One region of the Pseudoalteromonas sp. THAF3 genome, then DNA from elsewhere that is predicted to be linked to it. Evidence: riboswitches for the same ligand, from Rfam matches in the RefSeq annotation. Region 1 holds a riboswitch; the other holds the start of a gene.
What was found. Region 1 has a riboswitch for lysine ahead of lysC (lysine-sensitive aspartokinase 3). Riboswitches for the same ligand answer to the same signal wherever they lie in the genome.
Positions count from the first base shown of each region.

Region 2: linked by a shared signal. The riboswitch ahead of dapA (4-hydroxy-tetrahydrodipicolinate synthase) and the one ahead of lysC (lysine-sensitive aspartokinase 3) in region 1 are both predicted to bind lysine.

Region 1 covers NZ_CP045418.1:1,814,565-1,818,779, forward strand. Annotated here, with positions in the region: gene FIU82_RS08345 (4'-phosphopantetheinyl transferase superfamily protein) at 1-552, shown strand, start outside; gene lysC (lysine-sensitive aspartokinase 3) at 524-1,873, opposite strand; lysine riboswitch at 1,954-2,126, opposite strand; gene FIU82_RS08355 (hypothetical protein) at 2,283-2,756, opposite strand; gene FIU82_RS08360 (hypothetical protein) at 3,056-3,511, opposite strand; gene FIU82_RS08365 (hypothetical protein) at 3,543-3,887, opposite strand; gene FIU82_RS08370 (M23 family metallopeptidase) at 3,899-4,215, opposite strand, start outside.
Region 2 covers NZ_CP045418.1:260,936-265,150, reverse strand. Annotated here, with positions in the region: gene FIU82_RS01260 (response regulator) at 1-1,428, opposite strand, end outside; lysine riboswitch at 1,577-1,768, shown strand; gene dapA (4-hydroxy-tetrahydrodipicolinate synthase) at 1,891-2,778, shown strand; gene FIU82_RS01250 (2,3,4,5-tetrahydropyridine-2,6-dicarboxylate N-succinyltransferase) at 2,807-3,547, shown strand; gene FIU82_RS01245 (PLP-dependent decarboxylase) at 3,547-4,215, shown strand, end outside.

The DNA of each region.
Region 1 (4,215 bases):
GTGCAGGCGCAGCAGGAATATCGCGCCACACGCTGGGCTATAAAACAGCTGGCGCGACAACTCTACCCACAGTATCGCGATTACCCCCTTGCTGCCTGGTGCAGTGAATTTGACGTTGGTCAGGCGCAGCTGGTGCTCAGCGTTGATGGCCACCCCCTCGATGCGCGGGTAGTCATCAGCCACGCTCACGGCCACATTGCCGTCGCGATGACGCGCGGCGCAGCCTTATTAGGCGTAGATATTGAGAAAATTGACAACGCACGCGCCTTTAAGAAGCTGGCGGCGCACTATTATCCTGAGGCCGAGGCAAGGGATATTGGCAGCGATGTTGAGACCTTTTTCCGGGTGTGGACATTAAAAGAAGCCTACGCAAAAGCGACTAAGCAACCCATTGCCACCTTGTTAGGCCAACCCATCTTGGAGCTTATCGCCGCCCTTGATGGCCAGGTGTATTGTCAGGAGCTATTTGCCGGGCACTTTGATATCAGCCTCATCACCGATACGCAGCGCCCGGTGCTTACTGTTAACCTTCCAGCAGCCGTTGATGAATAGTTTGCACCACCGCATCAGACTGGCTTTGCTCAACCAAGAAGCACAGGTTATGTTTCGATGCGCCGTGACAAATAAGGCGAATATCAAACTCACTGAGCACCTGCATTAAATTCAACTCGCTCTGACGCAGTACAATCTCCGAGCCAATTAACGCCACCAATGTGAGGTTATTCTCAACTGACACATGGCAAAACTCGCTTAAACGCTCAAGGGCTTGCTGATCTAGCTCCGGACGACTGGCATTCGGGGCATTATCGAGCGTCAGTGCGACACTTATTTCCGAAGTTGTGACCAAATCAACGGAGATTTTATGCTCACTCAAAATAGTAAACACCCGCGCTAAAAAGCCGCTCGCTAATAACATTTCCGGGCTTTTTAGGGTCAAGAGAATTTGGTTTTTACGCTGAGTCACAGCGCGAACCCCGGCTAAAGTGTCTCCTTGTGGCGTTTTTTGTATCCAGGTTCCACCCCCTTGTGGTTCGCGACTGGAGCCAACAAACACACTGATGCCACTGCGCGCAGCGGGTAAGATAGTTGCCGGGTGTAAGACTTTTGCGCCAAAGGTTGCCATTTCGGCGGCTTCGTCAAAGCTTAAGTGGGCGATGGGTGCGGCTTTGGTACAGACTCTGGGATCGGTGCTGAAAATACCGACCACATCGGTCCAAATATATACGCTGTTCGCGCCAATCGCCTCGGCTAATAAGGCCGCGCTGTAATCCGACCCCCCGCGCCCTAACGTGGTGGTATCGCCATAGTCATCACTGCCCATAAAGCCCTGAGTGACAACCACTTGATCTTTAAGCAACGGCAGCAATTGGGCATGGGCTTGCTGTGCCGTAGTTTTAATATTGGGCTGGGCTTTGCCAAACTGACTATCTGTTTTGAGCACCGAACGCACATCAAAGCGCGTTGCCGCCACGCCGTGTTCCCGTAATACCTGAGTAAACAAATAAGAGGAGAAACGCTCGCCAAAACTCAGTAGCTCATCGCTGTGAGCGCTCGATTGTGGCGCTTGCGCAGCACTGCTTCGAAAGGCGCTCAAGGTGACATCAAAGCCGTGGGCTAAATCGGCATCAAGGCTGACATATTCGAGAATATTGAGCTGGATGGCGATCACCCCATCGATGTGCGCTTGGCGCTGCTGAGGCGTTAATGCACTTTGGCATAACGCTACCAGGTGATTGGTGACCCCGGCACTGGCGCTGACAACCACTACACGCACATTGTTATTATCTGCGATGATTTGTGCACACCGGCTCATAGCGCCATGATCGGCCACTGAAGTGCCGCCAAACTTGGCGACAGAATATTCCTGATTCATTATCTCTCCGAGATGAAAAACGAGTTATTTTTCAAATACAATCAGGAGAACTTGGCAAGACTAAAAAGGTAAGAATGTCCATTGCCAGAAGCCCTCCACCCCTACAGGTGACAGTTCCGAGGATTCAGCCTCAAGAACCGAAAGCCATTGCGACGCACAATGCACTTCCTCGGCGATAGTCTCCCTCATAAACGATCAAAGGCTGTCGTCGGCCTCACGTTTACTACCTAGCTATCGCACCTCTTCTGCGACACATTCGGTCTTACGACCGAAGTGAATCAGCAATGTACCTAGCAGACGGCTAGAAGTCAATATCACACTTCACTGGAAGGTGTTCTGGCGGTGAATGATTGCTTGGATACACAAGTTGGCCGCAGCCAGCCTGTGTATTGCCGATTATGGAATCTAATTAAGGTTGTATGGGGCAATGCTCACCATCAACTGGCACCCAAACAGTTCGCGTTTCCATACGACAATTATATTCGACGGTTTGCTCTTCTTGTTGAGTGAAATAGGAGTTGTGTTGATGCATATATACGCCACCGGGAGCCTGGCCAGAAGGTCCGGCAATTGTCCAGTTTGCTGGGCAACTTTGTGTTGATAATACAACGCGAGTTTCCCACTCTGGCGCATCGCTATTAGAAGCCGATGCTGTAAGCCTGTAGTGACAACGTTTGTAAGAAACGTCTACTAACTCGGTTCTATAATCACAGACTCTCACTAATCGCTCGTCCCAATACCCTCCGCAATTTACACTGTTTACTTGGGTATCATAGAAGGTATTGTAGTCTGTTACTTTTATTTGTGAGCTAGATGCCAATACATTATTGGCCACGAAAAAGAGCAACGCCAACACACAGGCTGATAAAATTTTTTGTCTCATTTTTATTTCCTTAACAATAGCTTGGAAACAAAAATGCTACATAAACTTATCATTTATATAAACAGAAACTAAGTTGATTGTTTTTCAATCAAGTCGCTATTAACCTATCAACAATAAATAAATCTGAACACCTCTTTTTCATTAAAAAGCCAACGTTATAATTCCTTAATTACGCAACAATCAACTTATAAAAAATTTCTTATAAAGAATAAATGCTCGATACTGTGTGAAAAATAAAGTTACCTTTCCTGTGAATAAAATCTTCATGAGATAAGCTAATAGTGAGTGCTCGCCAATATCTAAGAAAACTGACTACTGTCTTCAGTCATGCGCACCACCAAACCTTGGGCCACTAAAAAATGATAAAGCTGTAAATCGGCTATCAGGTCACTCGAGGAGAGCTCAAAGTCTTGAAAAGTTCTATTGTGATAGCGAAAACGAACAACATGTTCATAACGCTGGTGCTGGCAGTAAATTACCTCTTTGACATCAGCGAGCTTTATCGGCGTATCAAGTAAGTTCAGTACCCCATGCTCAACAAATATGGCACTACAGCGTATGGGCTCGATGCTCCATTGATACTGGGCACTGAGCATAAAGCTAAATATCAACACCGATATCGCTTGCGCCCAAAAGCTCTGCTCCATCATAAAATTAATAAAAAACAGTACATAGATAAACAATGCACCGGTGTATAAAGCGCGGGTGATCACCGCACGCGTGGCAAATTGCTTTTTGCGGGTAAGTTGACTCACTGGGGTCTTCCTTGTTTGATGAAAACTGAATTTAATGGCTGTAGGCAGACGGTTGTTTTATTAGCCGTTCATTGTCAACGACCATAGTCCATTGACCGTCGTTGTTGTTCGGTGGCTCGTTGACGATGAAGGTGGTGCTGAAAAAACCAATGCCAACACTGAAGTCGTCACCCTCGAATGATTGCAACGGCCCTTCCACTGAGGTAGAGCCCCCGTTTTTATAGCGTTTATAGGCAACTGTGCCATCTTCAAGAATCAATAAACTCATGCTGGGACTTTGCCAGTGCCCGACATAATCGCGCTTTTGTGCAGGGACGGGTTCTGCGCAACTGCATAGCAGTAAAATAAACGCCAAAGCCAGTAATACTAATCGCATCCGTTGCTCCGTTAGTTGTCGAAATAAGTTATAGGGTTGAGGTAGAAGGCTTTCTTGACGCCTTGGGGGGCGCTATCAATAAGCCAAAAGTAAGGAATTAAAGTCACCAATGAGTAGTGTAAATGAGCGGCTTTACCTTGGGCATTGCCGCTGGTGCCAACACTGCCTATTTGCTCACCGCCACTAAACCAACGACGTTCGCTATCACTGAAGCTGTCTAGATGAGCATAATAGTGTAATCGCCATTTTGGTCCGAGGGCAATCATCACATTGCCGCCCTTGGGCCACTGTCCACGATAAATCACCAAGTGATGTGAAGCGGCCACCA
Region 2 (4,215 bases), 1.6 Mb from region 1:
TTGCTCACCATCATCAACAATGGTGGTGTTAAAGCCTATTTGCTGAGCTTGTTTAGCAAGCACTAACTGATTTATTGGGTTATCTTCAACAATCAGAATATCGCCATGCTGGCTGCTTGGCTCTAACCGGGCTTTGTCGATAGTAAGTACGGGCCAAGTTAGCTTGGCCTCAGTGCCTGTTGTGGTACTACGAATCGTAAGGCTTCCACCCACCTCTTGAGCCAACGCATACACGAGGCTGAGACCTAATTTCGCGCCCTGAAAGTGCTGTACCTGCTCGGTGTTGTAATACACAGCATGTTGCTGAGCAGCCTCAATATAAGCAGTAGCAATGCCATCGCCGTTATCTTTAACGACAACACTCAGCAGCCCAGCTGGTTCATGGTATTCAAATTGCACATGCACCGCAGCGCGCGTATGTATAAAGGCGTTGCTCAATAGCTGATTAACTGCTTGGATTAAATGCAGATGATCAGTTTGTGCTTGAACAGGTAGGCTATCTTCACCCTCGACACTCAATCGCTGCAGGGTTTCAGACTTAAGCTGCCAAGGCGCCAATATTGCACTCACCGTTTGCTTTAATGACTGTTCGGTCACTAAAGTAGTAAACGCTCCCGACTTAAGCTTCTGTAATTCCAGCATTTCTTGCACTAATGCCTGCAAATGTCGGGCGCAGCCCAATGCCGTTTGCTGTTCTTCGCGACCAGCCGCAGTATGAGAGTCCAATAGGCCAATAATCCCCGTAATTGGCGTCATTAGCTCATGACTCATATTAGCTAAAAAGTCAGATTTTACCCGATGCGCATGCGCGGCTTGACGCCGTTGGTAACGAAGCCGATAAAGAATGGCTGACACTCGACGTGTCAAAGGATTAAAGATGAGCCACCACTCACATAAAATAGTAGCAATGGCTGCCAGCGTTAAAAGGGGAATAACAAGCTGTAAATGTTCTATTTTTTGCTTAGATTTTGACTCTAATACGGTGACAACAGCATCTAAGTCCTGCAATAACGACAGCAGTTTTTGACCCTGAAAAGCACTTAAAGGTGCATCGCTGCGACTCGCTAACTGCACATACTGGCGCACCCGACCATCCAAGCCCTGCTGGTGATAAAGCGCCAGCACCTGAGGGCTTTGCTGCACCAACTGTGAGCCTAATAAAAACTCATGGTTATTGTAAAAGCGCATAGTGGCACGAGCGAGTTGCTGCTGCTCAAAACTTACAGCACGGTCATTGACGGCCAATTTATGCAATGCAATCTTCTGCGAAAGCATCCGCTGCATACCTGCAATATTTATTACTTTTGCGTCATTTCGCTGCATATTGATACTTTTCATCACATAAACCGTAGAGCTAAGTATGACAACAACAAGCACACTGGCTGCCCAGAAATAACGTTTTTGTAAGTGTTTGGTAAGACGTTGCATAAGAGGGGCCTTTGCAATAACCCCTTAATACTGACACAAAATCAGCCTTTGTAAAATTTGTTCTCGCTTTAGCGTTGACAGCGTTAAGCATAAAGTGATTGAATAAAAAGGCACCCTTATTGAGTCGGCCGCATGTGCTGTGGTCGCAAGGGCTAGAAGAGGAGCGTCATTCAGGTAGTTATGGGAAGGAGAGCAAACTCCAAAGCACCATAACGAGGGGAATGTACGCCGAGAGACCAGTAAAGTTTGCTACTTACTGTCTCGGGCGCATGGGTTGAATCCCAGCGACTGTCACCATTAGCGCTTAGCGCTATGTTTTTGGTGGAGAGCTTCTGGTCTTAGTAACGCTGGGCCCATTTGGCTCTGTGTTTTAAGCCCATTCGCTCTTCGAATTTAACCAGTTCGATGCGAGGCGGGCAACCCCTTCCTAATTCAATCGAACTCGCACTAAGTTCGTGAGAGATGACTACAACTCATTCTTTAGCAGATACCATTGTCTGGACAGCATTGATCACTCCGATGCATGCTGACGGCAGTATTGATTTTAACACCTTAACCCTACTTGTGCGCGAGCAAGAGCAAGCGGGAAATGGCATTCTTATTCTTGGCTCTACTGGTGAAGCTCTGGCTCTCAGTATAGATGAGCAACAAGCCGTAGTTCGTCACGTTACGGCGCTCACCTTGCGTGTGCCACTGATGGTTGGCGTGGGGGGTTTTAATCTTAGCCAGCAACTACAATGGCTTAGTTTTTGTAACCAACACCCCATAGATGCCTACCTTCTGGGAGCGCCCCTATATGCTAAACCGGGTATTCAAGGGCAGCTACATTGGTACTCGGCACTGCTGGATGCCAGCAAAAAGCCGTGCATGTTGTACAACGTGCCCGGACGCGCCGCAGTTAGTATTCCCCCCACAGTCTTAGCTCAGCTACAACAGCACCCACTGTGCTGGGCACTTAAAGAAGCCAGCGGTGATATTGCACAATTTGAGGCTTACCGCGAAGCCGCGCCTGAGTTAGCGATTTTCAGTGGCGACGACGCGCTGATGCCTTATTTTGCTCAGGCCGGTGCAGCGGGCCTTGTATCTGTGGCCGCCAACGTCTGGCCACAGCAGACACAGCACCTGGTACAACAATGCCTTCAAGGGCAAAGCGTCAATGCCTTTGTAACCTGGCGCAGTGCAATTGATGCGCTGTTCAGTGCAGCCAATCCAGTACCCGTTAAGTGCCTTTTGCATGCTCTTGAACGCCTCAACAGCCCGGTGTTACGACCACCATTAAGCCACCTTGAGCTTAATGACACACAACCACTTCTTAATGCCCATGAACGCATTGTTGCGTGGGCACATTGATAAAATTAGTTAACAAGGTACCTCAGTTATGAGTTGGTTAGACTTACTAAATGACCTCGAAAGCGGCCACGTACGCGCCGCAACACAAGACGAACACGGCCAATGGCACGCCAATATAGACGTAAAGAAAGGCATTCTCGAAGCCTTCAAAAATGGTAATAACACCGAGTTTGCGGGCGGCTTTGTTGATAAGCACAATCTAGCTCCTCGCGGTTTTAGCGCCCAAGATAATGTTCGCATGGTGCCTGGCGGTAGTGCTGTGCGTCGAGGTGCTTACGTTGCCCCTGGCACCATCATTATGCCACCCGCATATGTCAATATTGGTGCCTTCATTGATAGTGGAACTATGGTCGACAGTCATGCCTTGGTAGGGTCATGTGCGCAAGTGGGCAAAAACGTTCACCTTAGCGCCGCCGTGCAATTAGGTGGCGTGCTCGAGCCAATTGGCGCTAACCCTGTGGTGATTGAAGATGATGCCTTTATCGGCGCGGGCTGTGTCATTGTCGAAGGGGTGGTAGTTCGCCAAGGTGCGGTACTCGCCCCTGGTGTACGTTTAAGCGCCACTATCCCAGTATATGACTGCGTTAACGAGCGACAACTCGATAAGGGCGAAGCGATTCCGGCCAACGCCATTGTTATACCTGGCTCGCGCCCAAGCTCTAGCGCTTGGGGACGCGAACAAGGGCTCAGTATGAGCTGTGCGCTTATCGTAAAGTATCGCGATCAGCACAGCGATGCATCGCTGGAGTTAGAAGAGGTATTACGCTAATGCCTGTCTCTGGCGCATTGTTAAACGCTTTTGATACCCTCACTCAGGAGCGCCACGAGCCTTGCTTTGTCTACGATCTTGACAGTCTACGTAAGCACCTTGATGAGCTGATGGCGCAAGATGTGGTGAAGTTATGGTATGCGGTAAAAGCGAATCCTTTATCTGCGGTTATCGATACTCTGGCAGCTGCTGGCTTTGACTTTGATGTCGCCAGCAGCGGTGAGCTCAACCAGGTGCTTTCACAACCTGTTGGTGCACAACGCATCCTCAACACTGGGCCGGCAAAATCGCGCCAGCAGCTAGGCGAATTTTTAGACGCTGGGGTGCGTACCTTTGTGTTGGAGAGTATCAATCAAGTTCGCTGGCTTAATGAGCTGGCGTACAACCAAGGTATTGAAGTGGATGTGTTACTCAGAGTGCAGTTGCGCTGGCCAGAGGGTGAGCGCAATCCGCTCGGTGGCAATACCCTGACTCCGTTTGGCTTAGCGCCAGAGCAGTGGCAAGGGCTCTACTTAGCCGACTACCCTGCGCTGAATTGCATTGGCCTTCATATTTTTCAGTGGGGCAACATGCTTGATGCGGCCCAACTTCTTCACCTATGGCAAAGCATGTTGGCGCCATTACAAGCACTCTGTGAACGCCTTGGTTTTGCCATGCAAGTGCTGGAT